Linked DNA regions of Moorella thermoacetica. The protein of the gene in region 1 interacts with the protein of each later gene in a pairwise test. Links are inferred from orthologs where the notes say so. Each region holds a gene or a part of one and is shown in the gene's direction. Other genes may lie near its edges. The genes, in order: MOTHE_RS03275 and topA.

The links.
Region 2: the proteins of MOTHE_RS03275 (region 1) and topA interact in binary tests that used the Escherichia coli proteins (3 or more experiments, as listed by UniProt). The link is inferred for Moorella thermoacetica from one-to-one orthologs.

Annotation. Positions count from the first base shown.
Region 1 is NZ_CP012369.1:651,462-666,812, forward strand. Bases 7,442-10,269 are described here. They hold MOTHE_RS03275 (IMPACT family protein), read left to right. Parts: upstream 7,442-8,450; coding sequence 8,451-9,089; downstream 9,090-10,269. Other genes in these bases: MOTHE_RS03265 (MBL fold metallo-hydrolase), read left to right, coding at 7,442-7,910; MOTHE_RS03270 (YlcI/YnfO family protein), read left to right, coding at 8,050-8,454; MOTHE_RS03280 (cell wall hydrolase), read left to right, coding at 9,215-9,883; MOTHE_RS03285 (competence/damage-inducible protein A), read right to left, coding at 9,934-10,269. Also shown: MOTHE_RS03235 (sigma-54-dependent Fis family transcriptional regulator), read left to right, coding at 1-536; MOTHE_RS03240 (four-carbon acid sugar kinase family protein), read left to right, coding at 855-2,147; 4-hydroxythreonine-4-phosphate dehydrogenase PdxA, read left to right, coding at 2,149-3,171; MOTHE_RS03250 (GntP family permease), read left to right, coding at 3,274-4,659; MOTHE_RS03255 (lactate racemase domain-containing protein), read left to right, coding at 4,948-6,231; MOTHE_RS03260 (hypothetical protein), read left to right, coding at 6,468-7,196; more of MOTHE_RS03265, read left to right, coding at 7,239-7,441; more of MOTHE_RS03285, read right to left, coding at 10,270-11,178; MOTHE_RS13240 (hypothetical protein), read right to left, coding at 11,269-11,406; MOTHE_RS03290 (trypsin-like peptidase domain-containing protein), read left to right, coding at 11,691-12,851; MOTHE_RS03295 (amino acid permease), read right to left, coding at 12,956-14,476; MOTHE_RS03300 (M1 family aminopeptidase), read left to right, coding at 14,711-15,351.
Region 2 is NZ_CP012369.1:941,437-956,911, forward strand. The notes cover bases 7,880-10,831. They hold topA (type I DNA topoisomerase), read left to right. Parts: upstream 7,880-8,284; coding sequence 8,285-10,378; downstream 10,379-10,831. Other genes in these bases: dprA (DNA-processing protein DprA), read left to right, coding at 7,880-8,275; trmFO (methylenetetrahydrofolate--tRNA-(uracil(54)-C(5))-methyltransferase (FADH(2)-oxidizing) TrmFO), read left to right, coding at 10,399-10,831. In the rest of the region: MOTHE_RS04730 (ElyC/SanA/YdcF family protein), read left to right, coding at 912-2,297; MOTHE_RS04735 (AbrB/MazE/SpoVT family DNA-binding domain-containing protein), read left to right, coding at 2,596-2,829; endoribonuclease MazF, read left to right, coding at 2,823-3,170; MOTHE_RS04745 (YifB family Mg chelatase-like AAA ATPase), read left to right, coding at 3,521-5,050; MOTHE_RS04750 (ferredoxin domain-containing protein), read left to right, coding at 5,204-5,728; MOTHE_RS04755 (iron-containing alcohol dehydrogenase family protein), read left to right, coding at 5,918-7,018; more of dprA, read left to right, coding at 7,190-7,879; more of trmFO, read left to right, coding at 10,832-11,712; tyrosine recombinase XerC, read left to right, coding at 11,766-12,707; ATP-dependent protease subunit HslV, read left to right, coding at 12,717-13,241; ATP-dependent protease ATPase subunit HslU, read left to right, coding at 13,261-14,646; GTP-sensing pleiotropic transcriptional regulator CodY, read left to right, coding at 14,668-15,450. UniProt on the Escherichia coli protein: Releases the supercoiling and torsional tension of DNA, which is introduced during the DNA replication and transcription, by transiently cleaving and rejoining one strand of the DNA duplex.

The DNA of each region.
Region 1 (15,351 bases):
CCGCCACCCACCGCAACCTGAAAGATGCCATCGCCAGGGATGCCTTCCGCCGTGACCTGTACTACCGCCTCAATGTTTTGCAGATAAATCTCCCGCCCCTCCGGGAGCGCCCGGAAGACCTGCCTTTATTAATTAAAGCTTTGGTAGAAAAGATCAGTCGCCGTGCCGGCCGCCTGCCTCCTATCTTTAGCGAGGAGATTATCGCCAGGATGCAGGCCTATTCCTGGCCGGGTAACGTACGCGAACTGGAGAATATCCTGGAAAGGCTGGTAGTCCTGCGCAGTGGGGAAGAGGTCGAGGCCGGCGACCTGGACGAGATCTTGGAGCCGGCGGAAAACCAGCCGCAGCCCGTCCTGCAGCTGGCCCTGCGGGGCACCCTGGCGGAAATGGAGGGGGAGATCATCCGCCGGACCCTGGCCCTCACCGGCAACAATAAGGAAGAGACCTGCCGGCGCCTGGGCCTCAGTAAGACCACCCTCTGGCGGCGGTTAAAAAGCTGGCAGGATGAAGGACAACGCAGGGTCAATGGTAATTAAAGGTAGAGGGAGGCAGTCGCGTTTTCCATGAACCCGGAGGACTTTTAGCCGCCTGTTACCAGGGGTAGCATAGTTACGTAGAACCTGCTATATTCCAAGATGAAATACTAAAATTCAATATGAAATAAGCAATAGTATTACGGCCAGATTAGCTTTTTAATCTGGCCTTTATCTTTTTAACCTTTCAGAATGAAATATTGTCAGTTATAATAAATGCCACTACGATAAGCATCCTTCAAAATTGTACGCCGATACTTCCCTGGCACGCTTTTTGCATTATTTTTTTGGTGACTGTTGCGCCGTGAGAGAGGGTAGTAAATGGAACAGATATCCATCATCGCCGACGATTTAACCGGAGCCAACGATACCGGCGTCCAGTTTTGCCAGCACGGTTTCCGCACCATGGTTATTATAGATGCTGCCAACGTAGAGCGGGTGGGGCAGGATAAAGATGTCTGGGCGATCAATACCGACACCCGCCACCTGGCAGCACCTGAAGCCTACCAGCGCGTTTATGAGATCACTTTAAAACTAAAAAAAGCTGCCATCAGCCGGGTTTACAAAAAGATTGATTCCACCCTGCGCGGCCACCCCGGCGCCGAGCTGGAGGCTGTGATGGACGCCTGGCAGGCGGACCTCGCCCTGGTGGTGCCGGCCTACCCGGCCAACCGGCGGTTAGTGGTTGACGGCCACCTGTTGATAAGCGAGGGCATGGAGACGGCCGCGGCTTCCGTAAGCCTTACTCCTGGCGATGCCAGGGCAGCCCTTTGCCACATCCCTACCGTCCTGCAGGGGGAGATGGGCCGTCGGGTAGGCCAGATTAACCTGGCGACTGTGCGCCAGGGAGTGAAAGAACTGGTAGCTGCCCTGGAGGCCGCTCGTACAAACAGCCAGGTGCTGGTCCTTGATGCCGCCGACGAAGAGGACCTAAGGAATATCGCCCGGGCAATCAGCCGCTTCCAGCGGGATGTCATTGTGGCCGGCGCCGCCGGCATGGCCGCCCATTTACCTCTGGCCTGGAACCTAAAACCAGTGCCTAATAATCCATTAAATAAAAAGGGGGCTATTCTCCTGGTTGCCGGCTCGCGTAACCCGGTCACTGCCGCCCAGGTGCAACGCCTGGCTGAGGTTAGCGCGTGTCAGGCTGTAAAGGTAGAGACGGAAGCTATACTTACCGGAGAACCGGCTGTTGAAATAGAAAGGGTGTTGCAGGAAGTTACAACTCAAGATGCAGGCGCAGGTTTAATTATTATAGCCGTAGATAGCCTTTTCCAGACAATTGACAGAGATAGGGTTTCCAACTCAGGAAGCAAAGCTATAGCTTTAGCCCTTGGCACTATCACCAGCCGCCTCTTAAATATGCGAAGGATAAGTGCCCTGGTAGTTACTGGCGGAGATACTGCCGTTCACGTTTGCCGGGCTCTGGAAGCCAGAGGAATTAACCTGGCGGCCGATCTGTTGCCGGGTATCCCTTTGGGGTACCTGGAAGGGGGGCGGGGTGATGGACTACCAATCGTTACTAAAGCCGGCGGTTTTGGTTCCCCCGATTCCCTGATCAAAGTAAATGAATTTCTTCAACAGAGAATGAAAAGTGAAATGGAGTTGGTATGAGATGGTAAAACCCTTAATTGCTATTACTGTAGGTGACCCTTGCGGCATTGGGCCTGAGATTACTGCTAAAGCCCTGGCCATACCAGAGATTTATAATCTATGCCGGCCTCTGGCTATAGCCGATGCCGGCCTGATGGGCGAAGCTATCAAGATCGCGGGAGTTAACCTGTCCGTTCGAGCCGTGACCAGTCCTGGTGAAGGCCGGTATGAGTATGGCACCATCGATGTCCTGGACATGCAAAATGTTGACCTGAACCAGTTGCAGTACGGCAAAGTAACCCGCATGGGGGGTGAAGCCAGTTTCCAGTATATAACCCGAGCCATTGAACTCGCCCTGGCCGGGGAAGTTGATGCCGTCACCACCGGTCCCATTAATAAAGAAGCTATCAACCTTGCCGGACATCATTACTCCGGGCATACGGAGATCTTCGCCGACCTGACGAAAACGCAGGACTACTGCATGATGCTCGTTGACAAGAATTTTCGGGTTTCCCATGTGACTACCCATGTGGCTTTCAGTCAGGTACCATCACTGATAAAAAAGGAGCGGGTACTTACAGTAATCAAATTGACTAACGATGCTCTTTTAAAAATGGGAATTTCAATGCCGAGAATTGCGGTCGCTGGACTCAACCCCCATGCCGGCGAGGATGGTCTCTTCGGCCGCGAGGAAATCGAGGAAATCGGTCCGGCTATCACCGCCGCCAGGGAGCAGGGAATCCAGGTAGATGGCCCGGTACCTCCAGATACCATTTTTGTTAAACTCCAGGGTGGCCAGTATGATGCTGTAGTAGCTATGTACCATGATCAGGGCCATATTCCAACCAAATTAATCGGCTTTAAATATGACAATGCCACCGGCAAGTGGGGATCGGTTGCCGGGATAAACATCACTTTAGGATTACCAATAATACGGACCTCAGTTGATCATGGTACCGCTTTTGGTAAAGCTGGAAAGGGGACAGCCAACCCCGAAAGTATGGTGGATGCCTTGAAAATGGGGGCAATAATGACGCGAACCTAAGTATTGTAATAGGATTTAAATGCCAAACCTGGAAAGGGGTGTAGGTAGGAAGAGTTTAGCGGTGTTTGGTAAAGAATTAAATAGAGAAAGGAGAGTATTTTCATGGGAGGCATTTCCGGAATTCAGATAATTATTGGTCTGATTGTTGGTATCTTTGTGCTTGTATATTTAATACTGAGGACCAAAATTCATGCTTTTCCTGCTCTTATCATTGCGGCTTCCGTAATCGGGTTAATTGGTGGTATGTCACCATCTACAGGTGATATTAACCTTGCTAAATCAATCACTACTGGCTTTGGTAATACTTTAGCAAGTATCGGTCTCGTAATTGGTTTTGGCGTAATGATGGGACGATTGCTGGAGGTATCCGGGGCTGCCGAACGTATGGCTTATACTTTCTTAAAGTATCTAGGACGTGGAAAAGAAGAATGGGCGCTGGCCGCAACGGGATATGTCATTTCTATTCCTATTTTCTGCGATTCGGGTTTTGTTATTTTAACACCCCTGGTTAAAGCGTTATCACGTAGAACCAAAAAATCCGTACTTGCTCTTGGTGTCGCTCTGGCAGCCGGTCTAGTGGCTACCCATAGTGCAGTACCACCAACACCGGGACCTCTGGCAGTAGCAGGCATTTTTAAAGTTGATGTAGGTATGGTAATTATTTCCGGGCTTATATTTACCATACCAATAACTATAGCTGGGGTTTTGTACGGCAAATGGTTGGGTAAAAAAATATATCAATTACCCAGTGAAGATGGTCAGAGCTGGATACGACCACCTTACCAATCTTCTCAGATTGCCGAAGAAGCATTGCCTGAAAATGGCAACCTGCCTTCCGCTTTTATATCCTTTGCCCCTGTTGTTATTCCTTTAATTTTAATCTTTGTCAATACGTTGCTGACAGCTATGAAAATAAACCAACTATGGGCGCGCTACCTAGTTTTCCTGGGTAATCCGGTAATAGCGGTTGGTATTGGTCTTATTATTGCTATTTATGGTCTGGCTCCGAAACTTTCTCGGTCTGAAGTACTAAAAAAGATGGAAGAAGGGGTTTCTTCAGCTGGTATAATTATCTTAATTACAGGTGCTGGTGGCGCATTAGGCCAGGTGTTAAGGGACAGTGGTGTCGGTAATTATGTAGCTCAACTTATTGCTTCTAGCCCTCTGCCTCCATTTTTGTTACCCTTTTTTGTTGCTACTTTTGTACGATTAGTCCAGGGAAGCGGTACAGTAGCCATGATTACCTCTGCTTCCATTACTGCACCAATTTTGGCCAATCTTTCCGTTAATCCAATCATTGCTGTTCAAGCAGCCAATTTAGGTTCATTGATATATTCTTATTTCAATGACAGTTTTTTCTGGGTAGTCAATAGATTTTTAGGTGTCGATGACATTAAGGAACAAACACTGACGTGGTCGGTTCCGACTACAATTGCTTGGGGCGTTTCTTTGATTATGTTATACATTGCCAACGCCATTTTAAGCTAATCCAATAAAGGAGTGAGCATATGTTCGAAATGAGCCCACAGGAAAAGGTTTTACGAGCTATAAAAAAGAAAGAGTCCTATAGAGTCCCACCCGATTGATGTGGGCAGTGCTATAATTTGAACTATAACATTAAATGACGATAATGCATGAAAAATACATTGCATTTTAAAACGAAACCAGCATCCTAGAGATGTCATTTCAAATTGCGGTGTTGGTGAAGAAGTATATTAAAGTGGTATGTAAATAGTATTAGGAATATTGTTAGAGGGCCGAGAGGAGAAGGATTAAGTGAGTTGCCGACTCAGTCTACCTTACGGAACCCACAAACTTACCTTTCACATTCCCGAAGAAAAAATAAAGGCAGTTCTATCACCGGTAGCTATGAAAGAAATACCTTCTACGGAAGTAGAGATCCAGAGGGCGTTAGAAAATCCTATCGGATGCCAGTCTTTGGGTACAATGGTATCACCAACCAGCCGAGTACTCCTCCTGTGCGACGACAATACCCGCCCGACTCCAGCCAATATCATTGTCCCGGCTATACTTCGGGAGTTAGAGAGCGGGGGTGTACGCAAGGAGAATATTAAGATCCTCATGGCTTTGGGTACCCACCGACCTATGACCCTGGAAGAATTGCAACAAAAATTAGGTGCCGAAGTATTAGCGCAGGTAGAAGTAATAAACCATGACTTCCGCAACCCGATGGCTCTCCATGATTTCGGCCTTACGGCTAACGGTACGCCGGTAAAGGTTAACCGCGTGGTTCTTGAAGCAGATGTTGTTATTGGCATCGGCAGTATCGTTCCCCATCACATCCCCGGTTACAGCGGCGGGGCAAAAATCGTCCAGCCCGGGATTTGTGGTGAAGATACTACAGCGGCCACCCATTTGCTGAGTGTGCGGACCCGGCGAAATATGCTGGGCATTGTGGAAAATAAAGTGCGAGAAGAAATGGAAGCCATCGCCGACAGGGCGGGAGTAAAATATATCTTTAATACTGTCCTGGATCCTCAGGGCCGTGTAGTGAAAGCTTTCTTCGGCGATATCCGCCAGGCCTTCCGAGCCGGGGTGGAGATCAGCCGGCAGGTTTACGGTATCCCGGCGCCGGGGCGCACGCCCATTGTCCTGGCCAGTTCCCATCCTTGCGACATTGAATTCTGGCAGGCCCATAAGACATTATATCCGTGTGACATGCTGGTAGAAGAGGGAGGGACAATTATTATCGTCACCCCCTGCCCGGAAGGAGTGGCCGTCACCCACCCGGAGATGCTGGAGTTCGCCGGCCAAAAACCGGAGGACATCGATGCCCAAATTGAAGAAGGGCGTATTAAAGATAAGGTTGCCGGCGCCCTGGCTCTGGCCTGGGCTAAGGTGCGCCAGCATGCCGAGGTTTGCCTGGTTTCAGATGGTATAAACGCCGAAGTGGCGGCAAAACTCGGATTTAAGCATGCTGATACAATAGAAGAAGCCCTGGAAATGACCTGGGCACGCTTGGGGAAAGAAGCTAGAGTAACAGTTTTAACCCACGGTGCTGATACGTTACCTTTATTACCCGAAGATAACTTAGAGTAGCACATAAAATCAGAGCAAAGGCTGGAATTTTTTCCAGCCTTTAAATGTCTAATAACTGATACTTTAAATAGAGCCAGTGGTTATAGGAAGAAGTTAGTACAGCTTGATGTCACCTGGCCTGGAGATGGGGGGCGTACAAAATAGGAGCTAATAAGCTTTAACGGTAGGCTGGACAGGCTTTTAGAGCTCTGTTAAAATAAGGATACAGTGATTAGCGGTTGGGAGAGATGGGAATAATGGGGGATAAGATTGATGCTTTGTACGAACTAGTAACCCAGATTGCTGGGGAACTAAAGCAAACCCGCCAGGAGCTCAGCGACCAAATCGGCAGTGTCCGGCAGGAACTCACGGATCAAGTAGGCAGCGTCCGGCAGGAGCTTACGAATCAAGTCGGCGGCGTCAGGCAGGAATTAGCGAAGCAAATTAGAGACGTCCGACAAGAGCTTAACGACCAAATCGCAAGCGTCCATCAGGAATTAACGGATCAAATCGGCGGTGTCAGGCAGGAATTCACGGAACAAATAGGTGGAGTCAGGCAGGAGCTCACGGAGCAAGTCAACAGCGTCAGGCAAGAACTCGCCGACCAAATAGGCGGCGTTCGCCAGGAGCTCAGCGACCAAATCGGCAGTGTCCGGCAGGAACTCACGGATCAAATCGGCAGTGTTAGGCAGGAACTCACCGACCGAATCGGCAACGCCAGGCAAGAGTTCACAAATCAAATCAGCAGCTTCAGGCAGGAACTTCACACCGAGATTTCCAGTACCAGGCAGGAGCTTACTGAAAGGCTTGATCGGGTGGAGAAGCGGCTGAATGCAACCTTTGAGCAGGTAGGTATGCTGACGGAATTTCGGATCGAAGTTATGAAAAAGCTAAATGAAATCAGCGAAAATCAAAAATCAATATTTGAAATGTTGGGCGAACATGAAGTTAAAATTCGTAATTTATACCGGGAAAGAGCGGTTTAGAGGCCTCCCATTTCCCGGAAGTATCTGCAAGGAGGGTTTGGTATGCGCTGGTTAGGTCATTCAAGCTTTTACCTGGAAACCCCGGCGGGGGTGCGGCTGGTGACCGACCCTTACGGCCCGCAGGTTTCGCCGGCAGCGCCGGTGGTCACGGCTGATGTGGTGACCGTATCCCATGAGCATTTCGACCACAATTACCTGAATAATATCAAGGGCAACCCGGAAGTCTGGCGGGGTTTGACGCCCGAGGGAGACTGGGCGAAAGTTAACGTGACCTTTAAAGATGTCCATGCCTATACGGTGCCTGTATACCACGACGATGCCGGCGGCGCCAAACGGGGCAAAAACGCCATTTTCGTCCTGGAAGTGGGGGATTTACGCCTGGCCCACCTGGGTGACCTGGGGCATGTTCTTAATGATGAACAGGTGCATAAGATTGGCCGGGTGGACGTATTGATGATCCCTGTGGGCGGGTACTTTACCATCGATGCCGCTCAGGCCTGGCAGGTGGTGGAGGTATTGAAACCGCGGGTAGTCCTGCCCATGCATTACCTGGTCCCTGGCATGCAGGGTTTTCCCATTGCCGGGGTTGACGAATTTACGGCCGGCCGGGCCAATGTACGCCGCTTCGGGGAGGGGAAAATCGACCTGCGGGCCGAGAGTTTGCCGCAGGAAACGGAAGTCTGGGTCCTGGCGGCCAGCCAGCCGCGGGTCTAACCTGATAGAGGATATGACTCCAGATCCCCACCGTTGGATTTGTTATTTCCCAAACGGTGGGGATTTATATATACCATATTGATCTTTACGGGGAAAATGTTAGAATGAACGCAATGACAGACAAGGGGGAGGCGATTATATGGAACAATTACGTACGACAGTTAGGATGCCGGCAGAGCTGCTCAAAGCTATTGAAGCAGTACGGGACTCAGAAGAGTTTCCGACCTTAAGCGATTTTGTGCGCAGGGCAGTTGAGAAATATGTGGGAACCGGCCACGTCTTACGAGGACCGCTTTATGGCGTAGTCGTTTCCGATGGACCCTTCAACTACCTTTCGACGATAGTTATCGTACCACTTTCTACCGGCGCTAAACCTGCTACCTTCCGGCCGGAAATATCTTTTCACGGTAAGGTAACCAGGGCTCTGCCGGACCAGCTCCGGGCTGTGGATAAACATCGGCTTAGAGAATACCAGGGCAGTGTGGCAGGCACTTCCTTTTTTTATGCCCTGCAAGAGGCGCTTAGGGAGCTGCTTGCCTTATGAAGAAAGAAGGAGCTCGGCGCGGCTTAGCTGCCAAAAGTGGAACTTCCATAGAGAATGGCTCTTCCTACCTCACCGTGGCCCGGGAAGCCATAGCCGAACTTAAAATTGAGCGGTCCCTCTTCATCGGTCATGCCTGTGAAGTAGATAGTGATGCGGCAGCCAGGGATTTTATTGCCAGGATCCAGGCGGAGCACCGCCAGGCGACCCATAATTGTTTTGCCTACCGGCTGGGGATAGGGAAGAAAGAAATAACCTATTACAGCGATGCCGGCGAGCCCGGCGGCACGGCCGGGCGGCCGATTTTAGGGGCCATTACCGGCCTGGGCCTGACCAACGTGGCGGTAGTGGTGACACGTTATTTTGGCGGCAAAAAGCTGGGGGTGCGGGGACTGATTGAGGCTTACGGCCAGGCGGCCCGCCGTGTCCTGGAAGAGGCGGGGAGCATTCGGCGGGTCGTAACCCGTGAGTTGGAATTAACCTGCAGTTATGCCGAGCTGGACCGGTTGCTCTACCAGGTTCGCAGCCGCGGCGGGAAAGTAATAAAAACGGAATACGGCAGCGAAGTCCGGTTAAAGGTTGCCGTCCCCCTGCCCGCATGGGAAGAAATGAAGGAAAGCCATAGGCCCTCTCCTTAAACCATGCCCTTGCAAGTTTAAAGCCTTTCTTTGCCAAACTATAATTAAATCCTGGCAGGGAAGGATTGAGGCGCATGGTCTGGTCGCCCAGGTTGAAACGGCAGGGGTGGAGGAAAGGGAGACAGGTGCTAAAAGAACGGTTACGTTATGCTGCCCGGGTAGCGAAAACCCGCCTCGGGGAATTATCCGGCCATATTAAAGAACGGGTTGCCCCTCGGGCAGTGTCTGTCCTGTCCTGGCTCCGTTCAGCCTGGCAGGCCACCAGGGGCGAAATGGAGCGCGCCTGGCAGAACCTCAAGCCGCTGCGCCTGCCGGCAGGATGGCAGATCCGGGTCCTCCTGGCTGTAGTTATTGTTAGCATTCTCATTCCCGGGGTGAACTTTTACCTTCACCGCCCGGTCCCACCGCCGGCGGCTAAACCTATGACCGCCGGATTCCGGGCTGACGATATCAACCTCCTCGCCCGCCTGGTGGCTGCCGAGGCCCAGGATGAACCCTATCCCGGCCAGGTAGCCGTAGTAGCCGTAGTTCTGAACCGCCTGCGCGACCCGGCCTTTCCCAAATCCGTCCCGGGAATTATCTTTGAGCCCTGGGCCTTTGAGAGCGTTGCCAACGGTCGTTACTGGCAGGTGGCGGTACTGGCCCGGGATTACGCCGCTACCAACGACGCTTTAAACGGCTGGGACCCCAGCCAGGGTGCCCTGTATTTCTTTAACCCGGCCAAGGCCACCAGCGCCTGGATCTGGACCCGGCCCCAGATAATGCAAATAGGCAACCATATTTTTACCCGTTGACAAAGTTTAAAAGCGCCCTGCCGGCCAGCGGGCCTGGCATGACCTTATCTTTACTCACACTGTGCCCGTAAACTCCGCCAGAGGAGATAGAGGGCGCTCTGGGTCGACTGCCATTTGATATTTTCGCGCTGGCCCATAAAAAGCTCCCGCCGCACCTCGACTTGACCCCGGAAATCAATCCCCAGGTATACCAGCCCCACCGGTTTTTCCTCACTGCCACCCCCGGGACCGGCGATGCCTGTAATACCGATACCTATATCCGTTCCCACGGCTTGACGTACGCCCCGGGCCATGGCGGCAGCCACCTCCGGGCTGACAGCCCCGCGGGCGGCCAGCACTTCCGGTTCCACCCCCAGGAACTTCACCTTGGCCTCGTTGCTGTATGTTACCATGCCGCCCAGGAAATAATCGGAACTGCCGGGGATGTTGGTCACCCGGTGGGCCAGCAGGCCGCCGGTGCAGGATTCGGCCACAGCCAGGGTTAAGTGCCTGGCCGCCAGGATAGCGCCGGTAACACTTTCCAGGGTGTCATCATCAGTCCCAAAGATGTAATCCCCCAGGCGTTCTCTGATGGTGATCTCCAACGGTGCAGTTAGTGACCGGGCTGCCTCCTGGCTTTTAGCCCGTGCCGTCAGGCGTAAGGTTACCTCGCCGGGTTTGGCCAGGGGCGCCAGGGTAGGGTTGTCGCTGTGCAATAAATCCTTTACAGCCTCTTCAACACCCGATTCGCCTATGCCGGCGATTTTTAACACCCGGGAAAAGATGATCTCCCGCCGGGCGCCGTAGGGTTCCAGCCGGGGCAGGAGCTGGTTCACTAGCATGGGTTCAAACTCCCGCGGCGGTCCCGGCAGCAGGGCATAGACCTTACCTTCGTGTTCCAGGAACACACCGGCCGCCGTGCCGTGGGGGTTGTCCATGGCCCTGGCTCCGGCCGGCAGCAGGGCCTGTTTCAGGTTGTTGGGCGTCATGGGGCGCCGGCGGGCAGCAAAATAACGGGTGACATTTTCCCGGGCCGCCGGGTCTTCCACCAGGGGCAGGCCCAGGGCTGCGGCCAGGGCCTCCCGGGAGAGATCGTCCTCCGTCGGCCCCAGGCCGCCGCTGACGATGATCAGGTCGGCCCGCCGGCGGGCGTTATCGATGGCTTCGCGGATGCGTACCAGGTTATCGCCGACCACCACCTGGCGGTAAAGGCTGATCCCGGCGGCAGCCAGTTCCCGGCCCAAAAAGGCGGCGTTGGTATTGACGATTTGCCCCAGGAGCATCTCGGTGCCGGTAAAGATCGCTTCAGCTTGCAAGTTGAAACACCCTCTTAGGATAAATCTTACGGCGCTGGGCTTGCTAGCGCGGGGTGCGCCGCACCATAATTAAAAAGCGCCCGGTGGCGCTTAAGAAGCAGTCTCGGCAGCGGTTGTGGTAGGTGCATGTTCGCCGTGGGCGGATTCCCCCAGGCCGTTAACGGCAGTCACCAGGAATCCCAGGATCAGCCAGCCGGCAAGAAAAAGGATAACCTTCCATCTCTTCATGCTTTCACCTGACCTTTCGCCACCGGGAGGGCCCGGATTTGATTTTTAATTAGTACGAGGATTTCCACCCCTCCCCCCAACAGTATACCAGAGGCTATTAGCGGTTGCAATGGCAGGAAGGGCGCTATATAATGCTAATTGAGCAAAAGCTTTGGCATAAGAGTTTCACAGCCGTCGCTTGCCAGCCATGCCAATTTCTTAGGATTTTCTCAGGTTGTCTTAATTTTAATTTCAACTTCCTATTTTATAATACCCCTCAAAGAAAAAGATTGGAGGTATGAAGTATGTGGCGACGAGATGGACGAGCAAGGATTTCCGCGCTGCTGGTCTTATTAATTTTCCTGGCCGGGGTAGCGGCTACGGCGGGTTTCTATCATATCACCGGCGCCACAGCCGGGCCCCAACAGGCGTACCAGAATGCTGTTAGCACAGCCCAGCCGGCCTCGGCCAGCATCCCGGCGGGACTGGGACCGGAGACCATTGCCGATATCGTTGACAAAACCGGCCCGGCGGTAGTGCGTATCGACACGGTGACGGAAACCCAGGGCAGCAGCCCCTTCAATGACCCCTTCTTCCGGCAGTTTTTCGGCGACCAGTTTAATACCGGCCCTCAGGTCCAGCGAGCCCTGGGTTCGGGCTTTATTATCTCCAGCGACGGTTATATCCTGACCAACCAGCACGTCGTCGAGGGCGCCAGGCAGGTCAAGGTAACTATCGTCGGTTTTGACAAACCCCTGAATGCCCAGGTGATCGGCGCCGACAGTTCTCTGGACCTGGCGGTTTTGAAGGTCGATGCGGGTAAACCCCTGCCTTACCTGGCCTTGGGGGATACCAACAAGGTACGGGTTGGGGACTGGGCCATCGCCATCGGCAATCCTGACGGACTGGACCATACCGTCACCGTCGGTGTAATTAGCGCCAAGGGACGGCCCATAGACGTCCAGAACCGCCATTATGAAAACCTGCTGCAGACGGACGCCGCTATTAACCCCGGCAACAGCGGCGGTCCCCTCCTGAACCTTAAAGGCGAAGTAATCGGCATCAATACCGCCGTTAACGCCGACGCCCAGGGAATCGGCTTCGCCATTCCCAGCAGCACGGTCCAGCCGGTCCTCAAGGACCTCATGACCAAGGGCAAGATTAGCCGGCCCTGGCTGGGGGTGGCCCTGCAACAGGTAACCCCGGACGTGGCCGACATCCTGGGCCTCCAGGGCCAGGAAGGTGCCGTGGTAGTCCAGGTGGTGAGCGGTAGCCCGGCCGCCAAAGCGGGCCTCCAAAAATATGACGTGATCCTGCAGGTTGATGGCCAGGCAGTAAAGGACGCCAGTGACCTGGTGAATAAGATCCAGAGTATGAAGATTGGCCAGCAGGTACAGCTCCAGGTCTTCCGCCGCGGTCAGACCTTAAATATCAGCGTAGTCCTGGGGGAAAAGCCGGCCCAGTAGGGATTTAATGGACACCCAGTAAAAGTTCCGGGAGGATGCCCTTCCGGAATTTTTTTATTGGCGGTTAAAGGTTCGTGGCCGAATATCTGGAGCCGCCTCCAGCCTTAATCCCGCCGCCACCGGGGAAGGAACATACGCAAGAGGTCCGGGGCCGGTAGCTTGAAGGGGAAAGGCTTTCGAGCCGGTGCGGGCATCTCCAGGGGTGAGGGCCGGTAGGTCGGCCGGGGGACGGCTTTAGATTCCTCCTCCCGGGCCAGGACGCTATGGCGACGGCCGTAGGCGAAATAAACCACCAGTCCCAGGGTTACCCAGACGCCGAAACGAATCCAGGTTAGACCTGGCAGGTTGAAGAAAAGGTAAACGGCAAATGCTATGGCCAGGAGGGGCGTCCAGGGCATCAGGGGCACTTTGAAGGGCCGTTTCAGGTCCGGCTGGGTGCGCCTCAGGACCATGACGCCCACGGAAACCACAAAAAAGGCAGACAAGGTACCTACATTGGCCAGCTCGGCAATGATATCCACCGGCAGGAAGCCGCCGATGAGGGTGATAAAGGCGCCGACGATTAATGTTGTCAGCCAGGGGGTATGGAAGCGAGGGTGGACCCTGGTAAAGAGAGGGGGCAGCAGGCCGTCGCGGCCCATGGCCATAAAGACCCGGCTCTGGGCAAAGATGTTTACCAGCAGGACGCTTGTCAAACCGGCCAGGGCGCCGGTGCCCACAATAAGGGAAGCTCCACGGACGCCGGCAGCCAGCAGGCCGGTGGTCACCGGGGAAGGGGTGTTCAAGTTGGTGTAGGGCGTCAAACCAGTCAGAACAATGGTAACGGCCACATATAATATAGTGGCGAGGGCCAGGGAGCCGATGATTCCCAGGGGTAATTCCCGTGCCGGGTCGCGCACCTCCTCGGCGGCAGTAGCCACGGCATCGAAGCCGATGTAGGCGAAAAAGATAATAGCCGCCCCGTGGACGACACCGGTGACGCCGAAGGGGAGGAAGGGGTGCCAGTAGGCCGGGTTTACCCGCGGGGCGCCTAAGGCCAGGAAGGCCAGGATCACCAGGATTTTTACCCCGACGATAATCTTATTAGTCCGGGCACTGGTGGTGGTGCCGACAATGGCCACTCCGGTCATAACGACGGTGATCAAGATAGCCGGCAGGTTAACCAGGCCGCCGCTTAAGGGAGAATTGACCAGGGCCCGGGGCAGAAAGACCCCCACAGACGCCAGCATATCGGTGATGTAACCGCTCCAGCCTACAGCCACGGCCCCCGAGGCCACCAGGTATTCCAGTACCAGGTTCCAGCCCACGAGCCAGGCGATAATCTCGCCCAGGGAAGCGTAAGCATAGGTATAGGCGCTGCCGGTCACCGGGATCATGGCGGCCATTTCAGCGTAAACGAGGGCCGCCAGGCCTGCCGCCAGGCCGGAGAGGATAAAGGAGAAAACCAGGGCCGGGCCGGCGTAGTTGGCGGCAGCCACTCCCGTCAGGACAAAAATCCCGGAGCCGATAATTGCCCCTACACCCAGGGCGACTAGTTCCGGCGTGCCAATGCTCCGCTTGAGCTTTTGATTGTCTCCAGCTTCCTGCATCAGGTCAGCTATTTTTTTGGTTCGCCAGATGCCCATTTTTTCCCTCCTCCCGGATAACTGTAGTCTTATTATGTACCTGGCGGCGGTACCTATGCGGGCAGGATTTTCCGGGAAGCCTTTTATTGTTAAAGGTGCAACCTGCCCATCATCCTGGTCAGGGGCGGTACCCTCTGTAAGGGTTAATTTTTCATGATTACAGCAGGAGAAAGGGTGAGGCTGTCGAAATAAAGGGCGAGGCGGTGGAACGTTTTGCCCAAGAGGATAGTGGGGATGGCAGTCTTAAGCCTCGCCATCCTGGCTTTCTTTTTTTATCCCCGGCTCGTCCCGGAGCCGGCGGCGATTGCGACGGATGCTACTTTCAAACAGGTGGTCCTGGACCCACCGCCCCTGGAAGCAGACGGGCAGGTACTCGTTTCGGCGGGGGATTTTCTACCCCTGGCCGGCGGCAGCGCCGACTGGTATAATGGCCAGGGCGTCCTCAGGGGGGCGGGGAGCGCCAGAGTTGTTGCCGGCAGCCCGGTGGCTACCCTCAACGGCGAGCCCCGGCAGCTCAAAGTACCCCCCCGCCTGGTGGGCGATAAACTCTACATCCCCCTCCAGCTGGCCCTGGCAGTGCTGGGGACTTCGAGTAGCCAGGGGGGATCTGACCTGCCCCTGCCGCCCCTCCGGGGCAGCACAGGGGTCCGTTTTCGTTACTACCCCGTCTACGACCTCCAGGCCCGTTACGACCCGGCCAGCGGCGAGATTCAGGGAGAACTGCTCCTGGCTTACCAGAATCCTTTCCTCACTCCTTTGCGGCAGCTCAATTTCAACCTCCCGGCCAATGCTCCCTTCGGTAATGGCGCCAGCCTGGCGGTCACCAGGGCGGTCGTAAACAACCGGCCGGTGGCGGTACACTTCAAGGGCAGCCG
Region 2 (15,475 bases), 290 kb from region 1 along the record:
GCGGCGCCCGGTGGAGGAGCCTAGTCTGGCAGCTATTGGGATGCCTGAGGTTGCCGTTATGATTAACGGGGGAGCCTGAGGTGCCCCTGGTGTAGGTTATCCCGAACATCGGGGGCTGCTATAAATTATAACTGCCCGTGACCAGGAACCTTTTAGCATATAGAAGCGTCATACTAAATAAAGACCTCTAAAACCAATTAGACCGCATTATTAATAGTTTTGGGGATAGTGGAATAATTGACTACTCTCGTGATCAAGAGGTTTAATCAAGCCCGCTCGTAGACAGAGGTTGACCAATACCTGGCAGCGATGACCCCGGGTTTAACGAGGGCCCAGGAGTTGGGGGTGGTCACACCCCTTAACATAGAAATACCAGTACCCGAAGCCAATACCGCCGTCACCTGGAAAAGATCTGGTACAATAGCATTACCAACGTAACGCAGCGGCAGCGAGGGGTAGGTTAACCTCCGGGGTTCAGCTTATCCAGTGGCAGCCGGGCGTGGAAAGGGTGCCACTGGAGGCCTTTAAGAGAAAAGGAATAATAAGCAGGGGGTGGAGAATAATGCTTACGCTTATTTTTGGCATTCTTAGCATTTTGCTTGGTATATTACAACTAATTAGGCCAGCAAGGGTCTACACTGATAACCCGGAAGTTCAAGTACATTTTCGACCAAGACGTTTCAGTTTTATTAACATTTTACTTAGCTTGACATTAATTGGCTTTGGGATAGTCCTTCTATATTCATTTTATCTTACAGGCACCAAACCCCACGGGCTCCCAGGAAAATTTGGATAAAGCTTCCTCACGAAATGCCCGAAATAGGAATAGTTGCAATTAGATTGCCTTAAAGAACTGGGAAAAGGGAATAAGTAAAGCATTTTTGAAGGTGGGAAGAAACTCAAGAATTGTTATGAAAAAAAACATATCCATAGCAATAATTTTTGCCGCCTTAATTACCTTGATATTAGGTAGTACGTACTGGTATATCGAATGGTTTGGGTGGAACACGGCTCCCAAGCGAGCTGATGTGATTATAGTGTTAGGTGCTGCTGTTTGGGCGAATGGTCCAAGCCCGGCTTTAATGGAACGTATTACACTGGCCGAAACTCTTTATCAACAGGTATATGCAGCGACGCTAATTACGACAGGTGGCATTGGGAGATCTAATCCTACCCCGGAAGGAAGCGCCGCCCGGCAGGTTCTTATTTCCCATGGTATACCTGCCAATGTAATTTATGAGGAAGTCACTTCGAGCAACACCAGGGAAAACCTGGTTGGGGCCCTCAACATTATGCGCAAACACGGTTGGAAAAGTGCCGTTATCGTCACCCATGATTTTCACCTTTTACGGGCCATGACCGAAGCTCGCCGGCTAGGCATAGAGGTTTCCGGCGCCGGTGTCCATGAAACAGCCATGTTTAGGCCGCCGCTGGTACTACGAGAGGTAATCGCTAACCTGGTTAAAGCGATCGGGTATAACTTGCAAATGTACCGCATGGAAGAAGGGGATAATGTGCTCGCCGGCAACAATCGGATCCTGTTGAAAGCATTAATCGTTATGACCTTACTATCAATCCTCGCCTTTACAGCCTGCGCCCGATCTTCTCAATCGCCAAAAGAAATCGAGGAGGCAGTAGCCCTTGTAAATGGTCAACCAATAAATAAGGAAGCTCTGGAAAAAGAAATGCTTAGAATGCAATTAATGGCTGAAATGAGGGTTCAATCAGGAACTGTTTCTATAGACGAGTTTCTTAAGCAATCCGGACGGGACTGGTCCAAGATGTCGCCAGAAGAAAAGCGTTACTACCTGCGGGCAAAACGTCAAAGCGAAATGACAGGGGAGAAGAATGAGGCTTTTAACCGGCTGGTGCGGGAAGAGGTTCTGTACCAGGAAGCGGTTAAAGAGGGATATGAAGTTTCTATAGACGAGGCCCGGCGGCGTTACCAGGAAATAGAGACCCTTTCCCAGGAATCCCTAAAAGAGGCGCTTAAAGACGCAAAGGCCAAGGAAGAGATAGAAAGGCTGCAAGAGGTTGAAAAGAAGTTCATGGAATTGATGGGCTTTACCAGTCCGGAAGCGCTAACAGAATACCGGGTGCAAAGGCTCATGCGAACCATGCCCATTAGCCGTTTACGGGAAAAGTTTAAAGCGGATTGGGGCAATAAACACCCGGAAATCCGCGGGGACGAGTTCCGGTACATGGTTGAAAATCGCTGGGAAGATTATACTAACGAACTTTTGCGCCAGGCTAATATTCGTATCAAAGACAAAGACCTCGAGGTTATTTATGAGTAGTCTATTTTACCATCTCAGCATGAACTCTTATGTCTTTCGGCGAATAGCAAAATTAACTATGTTAGCCATTGTCAATTCCGTCGTCCTCGTGGGCCTGGCGGGCAGAGCGTACGGGTAGAGGTCGATATTAGCAACGGCCTGCCGGTTTGTGAAAGTGTTGGTCAAATTGTACAGATAAAAAGTCTAAAAAATAGGTAGGAGACGTGACGCTAGTATTTGCGTCCCCCTTATTTCTTACTTGTATCCATAGCATTAAAAGTATATACTATGTATAAACAAAGAAGGAGTGAAAATCGTTATGCAACCTCATGTGCAAAAGTGGGGCAATAGTTTAGGGATACGTATCCCTTTGTCGCTAGCCCAAAAAATCGGCCTTAGAGAAGGCACACCGGTTGATTTACAGGTAGATGAGGATGCGATAATTATCCGCCGCAAACAATACAGCCTGGAACAAATGTTAGCCCGGGTTAAACCTGAAAATATTCATAGTGAAATAGATACTGGGCCTCAGGTTGGGCGGGAAATATGGTAAACGAGATGGAAACCTATATTCCCGAACGTGGTGATATAGTCTGGCTCCAGTTTGATCCTCGGGCAGGACATGAGCAAGCTGGCAGGCGGCCGGCGCTGGTAATTTCACCGCAACTTTATAACGGCAAAGTGGGACTGGCCCTTTTTTGCCCAGTTACTACAAAGGCGAAGGGTTATCCCTTTGAAGTAGAGATACCGGCTGGTTTAAAGATTACCGGAGTGATCCTGGCAGACCAGGTAAAAAGCCTTGACTGGCGGGCAAGGGAGGCGCAATTTGCCTGTAAAGTCCCGGCAGGGGTGGTAGCAGAAGTCCAGGCTAAAGTTCAGGTGTTGATTTCCTGAGTTACAAAAGAATGTGAGCGGGAGATACTCTAGACTTCCATGAAAAAAACATATCCGTAGCAATAATTTTTGCCGCCTTAGTTAGTTCCCCCTGAAAAAGTCCATTTTTTGCATCACATAGGGGAAAATGTTATTTCCGGACTGTAGATCGAGTAGAATTCTAACTGTTTCATCCATTATGTTATACCATTGTTGCCAATCAGTGTAAATTATAGGCCAAGATTCCATAACCAACCCAGGTAGTGGTACCGCCCAGTATTAATGATTAGTCTTTTTCACCACCTTAGCAGGAACTCCCGTTCTGGTGGCGAATAGCAAATATTGGACATAAAACCACCTGGGGGTTCAAAATGCTGGCCATTGTTAACTCAGTCGTCCTGGTAGGCCTGGAGGGGCAGAGCGTACGGGTAGAGGTGGACATCAGTAATGGTTTGCCCCTTTGTGATATAGTGGGGCTGCCGGATCCCTCGGTGAGGGAGGCCCGGGAACGGGTGCGAGCAGCTATTAAAAATTCGGGTTTTGACTTTCCGCTCCGCCGGATTATTGTTAATCTAGCCCCTGGTGACATCAAAAAAGAAGGTCCAATCTATGATTTGCCGATTGCCCTTGGTATCCTGATGGCTGCAGAAGCTATCGGTAGCGGACCAGAATTGGCCATTTATGCTGTAGGCGAGCTTTCCCTGGAGGGGAGCTTGCGGCCCATTCCCGGGGTTTTGCCTATGGCATTGGCCCTCCAGGAGATCCAGCCCGGGGCTATTTTTATCGTCCCGGCCGCCAATGCCAATGAAGCCGCCCTGGCTACCCGCTTAAGGGTGCTGGCAGCCGAAAGCCTGGCCCAGGTGGTGGCTTACTGGCGGGGAGAGGGTGAATTACAGGAAATAAAGGCTGCAGGAGATAGTCCGCCGCCGGCCTGCAGAGGGGTGGACCTGGCCGACATCAAAGGTCAGGTGGCCGCCAAACGCGGTCTGGAAATAGCCGCTGCCGGTGGCCATAATATCCTCCTTATCGGCAGTCCCGGGGCCGGGAAAACCATGCTCGCCAGGAGTCTGCCTACCATTTTGCCCCCCTTAACCTATGAAGAAGCTCTGACGGTGACCAAGATTTACAGTGCCGCTGGTTTACTGGCCCCGGGCCAGGGGCTGGTAACGGAACGCCCCTTCCGTACTCCCCATCATACTGCCTCAACAGCCAGCATCATTGGTGGCGGGCGGTTCCCCAAACCCGGCGAGGTAAGCCTGGCCACCCACGGCGTCCTTTTCCTGGACGAAATGGCCGAATATCGCCGTGATGTCCTGGAGGCCCTGCGCCAACCCCTGGAGGACCGGGTGGTCACTGTTTCCAGGGTAGCCGCGGCTATTACTTATCCTGCTGATTTTCTTTTAGTTGGCAGTATGAATCCCTGTCCATGCGGGTATTATGGTGACCAGGTAAAGGAATGCCTTTGTACCCCCCATCAAGTAGCGCAATACCGGAAGAGGTTATCCGGACCTCTACTGGATCGCATTGACCTGCACCTGGAGGTGCCCCGTTTGACCTACAGGGAGGTTGAAGCCGTGATCCCGGCAGAAAATTCAGTTACCGTGAGAAAAAGAGTACAAATTGCCCGCCAGCGCCAGTTGGAAAGGTTAAAGGGTACCGGGGTTACCTGTAATGCCGCCATGACTCCCCAGCAGGTGCATCGCTTTTGCCGACTGGCACCCCAGGCCCGGAGCATATTACGGGATGCCTTCAATAAATTAGGCCTCTCTATGCGTGCCCATGATCGTTTGCTCAAAGTGGCACGCACTATAGCCGACTTGGCCGGGGAGGAAACAATCACCGCAGCCCACCTGGCTGAAGCCATCCAGTACCGCAGCCTGGACTGGGGTGAGAGGGCGTAAAACTTAAATTTCATTCCTTGCTCAGGAGCCTTGAAATATAAGGTTGGAAGTTTTACTATAATGTTTTGCCGGCATAACAAATTCAATTTTTATTCGGTTTTAGGGTAGGATGCGGAAGATAGGGTAAAAAATATGCAGAGGAGGTTTTTCATCATGCCGGAATTTAAAGCAATGGAACTGGTTGCCGAGTTGATGGCTATTGCTGCCCGGACGGCCCCCAAAGCCGGGGGTAAAGATTTTATTGAACTAAAGATCCTTCAGGGGGATTCCCTGGAGCAACTGGCTATAGCGATGACCCGTTATGGCCAGGAGAAGGGCAAGAAAAACTTTGACCGCGATGGCGAGAACGTCCGTCGTTCTGATGCCGTCCTCCTGGTGGGGCTAAAGAAAGCAGCCAAGGCTGGCCTGGATTGCGGCGCCTGCGGTGCTGCCCGTTGTGCCGACCTGGAAGGACCCCATGAAGGCCCGGAGTTTGCCGGCCCTATCTGCGCCTGGCGTCTCATAGACCTGGGTATTGCCCTGGGATCGGCCGCCAAGACGGCCGGTATCCTCAATGTCGACAACCGCGTTATGTACCGTATCGGCGTTGTTGCCCGGAAAACAGGCCTTATGGATGCCGAAGTCATTGCCGGCATCCCCATCTCCGCCACAGGGAAGAATATTTATTTTGATCGGTAAATAAGCACCTCATACAGTTTATTTACCAAATGATTGAGCGCCCAGGGGCATCCCCTGGGCATATATGCAGGTTGGACCTTCGCCCCTCATGGGGGCTGCCGCCCCCGTCAGCGAACTATAAAAAGCTCGGTTGATGTAAGGGGCTGGTGGGTAAGGTTACAAACCTATTTTTGGAGGAGACAGATAGTCATGTCCTTCAGTTTTTATTTACCAACAAAGGTCTTTTTTGGCGAAGGGGCTGTTAACAATCATGGCGTCTTTCTTAAAGGCAGGGGCCGCCGGGCCCTGGTAGTCACCGGGCGCCACAGCGCTACAGCCAGCGGTGCTATGGCCGATATTGAAGCCTTGGCCAAGAAACTAGATATAACCCTGGCGACCTTCAATCAGGTCCCTTCTAACCCCACCCTGGAAGTAGTGGGCCGGGGTGTTGAAATGGCCCGCAGCGAGGGGGCGGATTTTATCATCGGAATTGGCGGTGGTTCTCCCCTGGATACGGCCAAAGCCATCGCCCTCCTGGCAACCAACAAAGTACCGGCAACCGCCCTTTATGAGGCTGAGCTACCGGAGCCGCCTCTACCTGTGATTGCTATACCGACTACTGCCGGCACCGGGAGCGAAGTCACCCAGCATGCCGTTTTTACCCTGCCGGAAAAGAAAATCAAGAAGGGCTTTAGTGACGACCGCTGTTTTCCCCTGGCAGCATTGGTGGATCCCCGTTATACCGCCTCTCTCCCCCTGGAGGTTACCATTGATACCGCCCTGGACGCCCTGAGCCATGCCATCGAGGGTTACCTGTCCAGGCGGGCGACGCCTTTAAGCGATACTCTGGCCCTTGAGGCCATGGGCCTCTTCGCCAGGCATAAGGAAGCCCTGGTGAGGGGAGAGTTGACTCCTGCTACCAGGTACGATCTCATGTATGCTTCCACCCTTGGTGGCATGGTCATTGCCCAGACGCGTACGACCATCCTGCATACCCTGGGTTATCCTCTAACCTTCAGCCATAATATCCCCCATGGCCGGGCCAATGGCCTCCTGCTGGCAGCCTACCTGGAGTTCGTACAACCGGCGGAACCGGTGAAGGTCGCTCGCATCCTGACTGTTTTAGGGATGACCTCCCTGGCAGAGGTGCAACAGATGATCCGGCTACTCCTGCCGGTGCCGGGAAAATATCCGGAGAAGGAATTGGAACGCATGGCGGATCTGGTAACCGGGGCCAGCAGTATGGCCTGGACGGCCCGCCAGGGGACCCGGGCCGATCTGGTCCGGATACTGCGCCAGAGTTTGGGTTAGTATGAAGGGGTTGCCTGTTGGTCAGAATACTCAAAAGGGCTGGCTGCCGGCGCATTTACGGGAGCAACTTCTCGAATGCGACCTTGACGGGCCGGTAAAAAATAGATATCCTTTTAAGAAACCGTACCATGTGGCTCCGATTACTTTGTAGATAGGGACAGGGGAGAAACCATGGAGGAAAAACCATTCTGGGTAGCCCTGCAGCAGACACCCGGCCTGGGAGCCCGCCGGGTCCTGCAACTGGTCAAATACTTTGGCGGTGCCCGGGCTGCCTGGGAGGCTCCGGAAGGGGAACTCTTAACCCTGGAGGGCCTGGGTAAAGGAGCAGTTTCCCTGCTAAATTGGCGCCGCCAGGTACATCCGGAGAAAATAATGGTTTCCTTGGCTGCTGCCGGCATCGGGGTCATAACCATCGAAGAAGAAGTCTATCCTCCGGAATTGAAACGTATTTACGACCCGCCCCCGGTTCTTTACTGGCGGGGCAGCCGGTTGCCGGGGGAAGGCTTTAAGATAGCCATTGTTGGTACCCGCCGGGCGACGGCCTACGGTCTGAAGGTGGCCGAAGAACTGGCGGCCGGCCTGGCGGAGGCTGGCGTAGGGGTAGTCAGTGGCCTGGCCCGGGGTATTGATGCTGCTGCCCATAGGGGCGCCATCAAGGGCGGGGGATTGACCTGGGGCATCCTTGGCTGCGGCGTTGATATAGTTTACCCGCGGGAACACCGGGAACTCTACCGCCAGGTTATGGAACACGGGGCAATTATCTCGGAGTTTCCCCCAGGGACGCCGCCGGATGCCGGCCATTTTCCGGCCAGGAACAGGATTATCAGCGGCCTGACGGCTGGGACAGTGGTAGTCGAGGCGGCGGCCAGGAGCGGCGCCCTCATAACTGCCGACCTGGCCCTGGAGCAAAACCGCGATGTTTTTGCGGTCCCAGGTCCCATCACCAGCCGTTATAGCCAGGGCCCACACGATTTGATTAAGCAAGGAGCCAAGTTAGTAAGCGGCGTAGCAGATATTTTGGAAGAATATGAGCCCCGGTCGCTATGGAGTTTACCCCGGGAAGAAACTCGGGCCTCTGTAACCCTGAACGCTATCGAGGAGAAGGTGTTGGCCGTTTTGGAGGCGACCCCATCTCACCTGGATGTCATTATGGCGGCCACTGGTTTACCGGCCGGTGAACTTAATACAGCTTTAATCATGTTGGAGATGAAGCAATTGATCCGGCGGTTGCCGGGAGGTTTTTATGTGCGTTGCTAAGGAGGGTGTATGTTGGCCAAGACCTTGGTTATCGTGGAGTCCCCGGCCAAGGCAAAAACCATTGGCAAATTCCTGGGTAAGAATTATACCATCAAGCCGTCCATGGGGCATGTCCGGGATTTACCCAAAAGCCAGTTCGGCGTTGATGTGGAAAATAATTTTGAACCCCGTTATATAACCATCCGGGGCAAGGGTGAAATTGTCAAGGAACTGCGGGCTGCCGCCCAGAAGGCCCAGAGGGTTTTACTGGCCCCGGACCCGGATCGTGAAGGAGAGGCCATTGCCTGGCACCTTCAGCACCTCCTTGGCCTTCCTGATGAAGCCATCAGGATCGAATTCAACGAGATTACCCGCAATGCCATCCAGGAAGCGGTCAAGAAACCCCGGAAGATCGACCAGGACCGGGTAGATGCCCAACAGGCGCGGCGCATCCTGGACAGGGTGGTAGGTTACCGTTTAAGCCCTCTCCTCTGGCGCAAAGTCCGTAAAGGTTTAAGTGCCGGCCGGGTGCAGTCAGTAGCCGTGCGCTTGATAGTCGACCGGGAGCAGGAAATCGAAGCCTTTCAACCGGAGGAATACTGGAGCCTTACAGCCTGGCTATTGCCGGAGAACGAGGGTGAGGCTTTTCCTGCTAGGTTGGTGAAATATGCCGGCGAGGATTTAAATGTTAAAAACGAAGGGGAAATGGAGTCAATTCTTCATTCCCTGGAAGGAACCACCTATGTTGTAGCTGAAGTAAAGCAGCGGGAACGCCGGAAAAATCCGGCTGCTCCCTTTACTACCAGTACCCTGCAGCAGGAAGCCTACCGGAAATTAAACTTTACCTCCCGGCGTACCATGCAGGTGGCCCAGCAACTCTACGAGGGTATTGACCTGGGAGGCGGCCAGGGCCCTGTAGGTCTTATCACCTATATCCGTACGGATTCCACCCGGGTGGCCAGTGTGGCTCAGCTGGAAGCCCGCGATTTTCTGATGGAACGCTTCGGCTCGGAATATGTTCCGGAAGGTTTACGTCAGTATAAGGGGCGCAAAGATATCCAGGACGCCCATGAGGCCATCCGGCCGACCTCAGTTTGGCGTGAGCCGGCGTCCCTGAAAAACATCCTGACCCGCGATCAGTTTCGCCTTTATAATCTTATCTGGGAGCGTTTTGTTGCCAGCCAGATGCAGGCGGCTGTGATGGATACCGTGACGGTGGATATTACTGCCGGGCCGTGTCTTTTCCGGGCGACGGGTTCGGTCGTCAAGTTTCCGGGTTTTCTAAAGGTTTACCAGGAGGGCAGGGATGGTGAAGATAAGGACCAGGAGCAGCGGTTGCCACCCCTGGCCACAGGCCAGACCCTGAAACTGCAATCCCTGGAACCCAAACAGCACTTCACCCAGCCCCCGCCTCGCTATACTGAAGCTACCCTGGTCAAGACTATGGAGGAACTGGGTATCGGCAGACCAAGTACCTATGCGCCGACCATTGAAACCATCCTCCAGCGGGGATACGTCACCAGGGAGCAGAAACAATTTGTTCCCACGGAACTGGGCCGGGTAGTCGTCGCTTTGTTAAAGGAACATTTCCCGAAAATAATAGACGTTGAATTCACGGCCCATATGGAAGAGCAACTGGATGCCATTGAAGCCGGGAAGATATCCTGGCGCCAGGTGCTGGCGGAGTTTTATGGCCCCTTCGAGGAGGTCCTGGAAAAGGCTGAGGCTGAGATAGGTACGGTGGAGGTGCCGGAAGAGGTCAGCGAGGAAAAATGCGAACTCTGTGGTCGCAACCTGGTGGTCAAGATGGGTCGTTACGGCAAATTCCTGGCCTGTCCCGGTTTCCCGGAGTGTCGTTTTACCAAGCCCCTGCTGGAGACCATCGGCGTCAACTGCCCGGAGTGCGGCGGCCAGATCGTTGCCCGGCGGACGAAAAGGGGGCGGAAGTTTTACGGCTGCCAGAACTATCCCCGTTGCACCTATGTTTCCTGGGATAAACCAACCAATCAAACCTGCCCGCGCTGTGGTAAGCGTCTGGTAGAGAAGGCCTCACGTCAGGGTAGCCGCCTCGTTTGTCCCCAAAAAGAATGTGGCTATGTAGAAGAGGTCCGGCAGGCAAAATAGTATTTGGCAGGGGAGAAAAGTTGTCTGATAAAGTGATTATTATCGGTGGCGGCCTGGCCGGTAGCGAGGCTGCCTGGCAGGCCGCCCGGCGGGGAATGAAAGTTGAACTCTGGGAAATGCGGCCGGGCAAACTTACCCCGGCCCATAGTACAGGATACCTGGCCGAACTCGTCTGCTCCAATTCCCTGCGGGCTGATTCTCTAGAAAACGCCGCCGGCCTGCTCAAGGCCGAGATGCGCCAGGCCGGTTCTTTGATTATGGAGGTAGCTGCAGCCTGCCGGGTACCGGCGGGCAAGGCCCTGGCCGTAGACCGTGAGGAATTTGCTTCCAGGGTAACGGCAATACTGGAAGCCCACCCGGGGATTACTGTTATTAGAGAAGAAGTCCAGGCTATTCCTGATAACGGCCCGGTGATTATTGCTACCGGGCCACTGACTTCACCGGCCATGGTGCGGGCTCTAAAGGAATTTACCGGTGCTGAGTACCTCTATTTTTATGACGCGGCGGCCCCTATTGTTACCGCTGAATCCCTGGATTACAGCCGTATTTTTAAAGGCTCCCGCTATGGCAGGGGGGAGGACGATTATCTCAACTGTCCCCTAAATAAAGAGGAATACGAGGCTTTTTATCAGGCCCTGGTGACAGCTGAACGCCATCCCCGGCATGAGTTTGAGCCCGAAGTGGTATTTGAGGGCTGTATGCCGGTGGAGGTTATGGCCGCCAGGGGCCCTGACACCTTGCGCTTTGGACCCATGCGGCCGGTGGGTTTAATCGACCCGGCCACAGGACGAGAGCCCTATGCCGTGGTCCAGCTGCGCCAGGATAACGCCGCCGGTACCCTGTATAATCTGGTGGGGTTCCAGACAAGTCTCAAGTGGGGGGAGCAGGAGCGAGTTTTCCGCCTGATTCCAGGTCTCAGGGAAGCCGAGTTTGTCCGCTTTGGCGTGATGCACCGTAATACCTATGTTAATTCACCCCGTCTGCTCCAACCGACCCTGCAGGTGAAGGGATATCCCTGGCTCTTCCTGGCCGGCCAGTTAACTGGTGTCGAGGGCTATATAGAATCTGCTGCCTGCGGCCTGGTGGCCGGCGTCAATGCCACCCGTTTCGCCCGGGGAGAGGAACCCCTGATTCCTCCTCCGGCCACGGCCCACGGGGCCCTTCTGCATTATATAACGGATCCCACCCACACTCCCTTCCAACCCATGCATATTAATTACGGTCTCCTGCCGCCCCTGGAACACCGGGTGAAAAACCGCGTCGAACGTAACCGGATCCTGGCGGCCAGGGCATTAGAAATCTGGAACAGTAGCGGTGAATTTTCCGGCAATTAACTTGCACTTTAAAAGTGATTATGATAGCATATATGCAGTCCGGGGGTGAGGTAATGCCCGGAGTTACCTTTGGGGAAGCCCTGGAGGGTTTTCTTTTGTATCTAAAAGGCGAAAGGCAGGCTTCGCCCTGTACCGTCGATGCCTACCGGGCTGATATCGAACAATTCGCCGCCTTCGTAGCAGGACGCGCGGGCCAGGAAGCAGGCCCTGCAGCAGTCGATATCTGGATGGTGCGGCGCTACTTGGGCTGGCTGAACCAGCTGGGCCAGCAGCGGTCAAGCATGAACCGTAAACTGGCCGCGTTGCGTGCTTTTTATCGCTTCCTTCTACGGGCGGGGCAGGTACAGAGCAGCCCCGTCGCCCTGTTATCCGGCCCCCGCCGGGAGAAAAGATTGCCCGGCTGTCTGAGCCATGCTGAAATGGAAAAACTCTTAAGTATCCCGGCGACTACTCCCCTGGGTTTGAGGGACCGAGCTATTCTGGAGACGCTCTACGCCTCCGGTATCCGGGTGGCTGAACTGGTAGGCATGGACCAGGATGACCTGGATCTGGTAGCAGGTTATGCCAGGGTCCTGGGTAAAGGCCGGCGGGAAAGGGTGGTACCCCTTGGTCGCTATGCTGTTAAGGCCCTGGAGAATTATTTACATCGGGCCCGTCCGGAACTGGCCGCCCGGCGTATCCCTCCTGAACCCAGGGCCCTTTTCTTGAATCACCTGGGGGGGCGGTTAACAACCCGGGGAGTCCGGGAACGCCTGAGCCACTACGTAGAAAAGGCCGCCCTGCGGAGGGGGGTTTCCCCCCATACTATCCGCCACACCTTTGCTACCCACCTGCTGGAGGGAGGGGCGGATCTGAGGGTGGTCCAGGAACTCCTGGGCCATATCCGCCTGGCGACGACCCAGATTTACACCCACATCAGCCAGTCCCAGCTGCGTGAGGTTTACCGCCAGTTCCACCCGCGGGCCAGCCGTGATAATATAGATAATCGAAGGTGAGGGTAGACCATGGAAGGGACAACAGTTATCGCCGTCCGCCATCAGGGTCGGGTAGCCCTGGCCGGCGATGGCCAGGTGACTTTCGGCAATACTGTTATGAAGCACAAGGCACGAAAGGTACGTCGCCTTTACCAGGACAGGGTCCTGGCAGGCTTCGCTGGCAGCGTGGCCGATGCCTTTACCCTTTTTGAGAAGTTCGAGGCTAAATTAGAGACTTATCATGGCAATCTCCAACGGGCCGCTGTTGAACTGGGGAAAGAGTGGCGTACCGACAGGTTCTTGCGGCGGCTGGAAGCCCTTTTGGTTGTGGCTGATAAAGAACACCTCCTGATTATTTCCGGTAACGGCGAAATTGTAGAGCCCGATGACGGTATTGCAGCCATTGGTTCCGGTGGCCCTTATGCCCTGGCAGCGGCCCGGGCCCTGGTGGCCCATACCAGTATGACGGCCGGGGAGATCGCCAGGGAAGCCATGAACATTGCGGCCTCCATCTGCATCTATACTAATAACAACATTATTGTTGAAGAGCTTTAACCCTGAGGGGGGAAAATGATTGGATTTTACGCCCCGGCAGATAGTAGCCGAACTGGATCGCTACATTATTGGCCAGGAAGAGGCGAAGAAGTGTGTGGCGGTGGCCCTGCGCAACCGTTACCGCCGCCAGAAGCTGAACCCGGAGCTGCGAGATGAGGTTTTACCCAAGAATATCATTATGATTGGGCCGACGGGCGTTGGTAAAACGGAGATCGCCCGCCGGCTCGCCAAACTGGTGGGGGCACCCTTTTTAAAGGTGGAAGCCACCCGCTTTACCGAAGTAGGCTATGTGGGCCGCGATGTTGAATCGATGATCCGGGAACTGGTAGAAAATGCCGTGAGAATGGTTAAAATAGAGAAAAGGGCTGAAGTAGAGGCTAAGGCCGCCAAGATGGCCGAAAAACGGTTACTCGACCTCCTTGTTCCTAGGCAGGGTAAAGAGAAGGGTACCCATAACCCCTGGGAGGTTCTTTTCGGCGGTGCCCAGGTGAACAGTGAGGGTACGGTCCTGGAGGAAGAGAGTCTGAGGGAGAAAAGGGCCATCCTCAGGGAAAAACTGCGACGCCAGGAACTGGAAGACATGATGGTAGAGGTCGAAGTAGAAGACACCACGGGCCCCGGGGGCGTCATCCTGGGCGGGCTGGGACTGGAAGAGCTGGGTATAAACCTCCAGGATATGCTGGGCAATATGCTCCCCCGGCGTAAGCGCAAGCGCCTGGTAACCGTAGCCGAAGCGCGGCGGATCCTCACCCAGCAGGAAGCCGACAAGCTCATCGACATGGACGATGTCGCTGCCATAGCCGTCCAGCGGGTGGAACAGGAGGGCATTATCTTCCTGGACGAAATTGATAAAATAGCTGGCCGGGAGAGCAGCCACGGCCCTGATGTTTCCCGGGAAGGAGTCCAGCGGGATATCCTACCCATTGTTGAAGGAACTACGGTGCAAACCAAATACGGCCCGGTAAAAACAGACCATATTCTCTTTATTGCCGCCGGCGCCTTCCACGTGGCCAAACCGGCGGACCTAATCCCTGAACTCCAGGGGCGTTTCCCCTTGCGGGTCGAACTTAAGAGTTTGGGTCGTGAAGATTTTCAGCGTATTTTAACTGAACCCAAAAATTCCCTGTTAAAGCAATATACAGCATTACTTGCAGTAGATGGTATAGAATTACAATTTTCAGCCGATGCTATTGCGGAAATTGCCGATATTGCTTATACTGTAAATACTCAAGGCGAAGACATCGGTGCCCGGCGCCTGCACACCATTCTAGAAAAAATACTGCAGGATCTCCTCTTTGAAGCGCCAGAGGTGCAGGAGCGTAAAGTAGTAATCGATCGCACCTATGTACGTAAACAATTAGGTGACATCATGCAGCGTACCGATGTGCAAGCATATATACTCTAAAGAAAGGAAGATGGAATGCCTATGGAGACTCTTCTTGAGCGCTCAAGAAAAATCAACCGCCTCCTGCAAAGGGCGGCGGGTAATCCGGTTGATTTTCAGGAAATGGCCAGCGTCATGCGTGACGTCCTGGGAGCCAACGTCTATATCGTTGGCCGTCATGCTCGCGTTCTGGGATACGCCTTTGTTGAAGGCTTCACCTGCGACATCATGGAGGAGATTGTCTTCCAATCAGAAAGATTCCCGGAACAGTATAACGAACAACTGTTACGTATTGACGAAACTCAGGCCAATTTCTGCCAGGTTGGCAACGGTTGCGTTTTCGATATGGATAAAAAATGCGTCTTCAACAACAAATTAACAACGGTGGTACCCATCATCGGCGGTGGCCAGCGCCTGGGTACCCTGGTCCTGTCCAAGTTCAATGTCCGCTTTGACGATGAGGACCTGGTCCTGGCCGAGTATGGCGCGACGGTAGTCGGTATGGAGATCCTGCGAGCCAAGGCCGACAAAATTGAGGATGAAGCCAGGAAGCGGGCTGCTGTCCACGTGGCCCTGGCAACCCTGTCTTACTCCGAACTGGAGGCCGTGGAGCATATCTTTGCCGAACTGGACGGCGATGAAGGTATCCTGGTAGCCAGTAAGATAGCTGACCGGGCGGGCATCACCCGTTCTGTTATCGTCAATGCCCTGCGTAAATTCGAAAGCGCCGGGGTTATTGAATCCAAATCCCTGGGGATGAAGGGTACCTATATACGCGTCCTGAATGATCACCTGCTGGAGGAACTGGAGAAACTCCGGCATTAAGTCAGTTTTAGTTTATTTTTAGTGA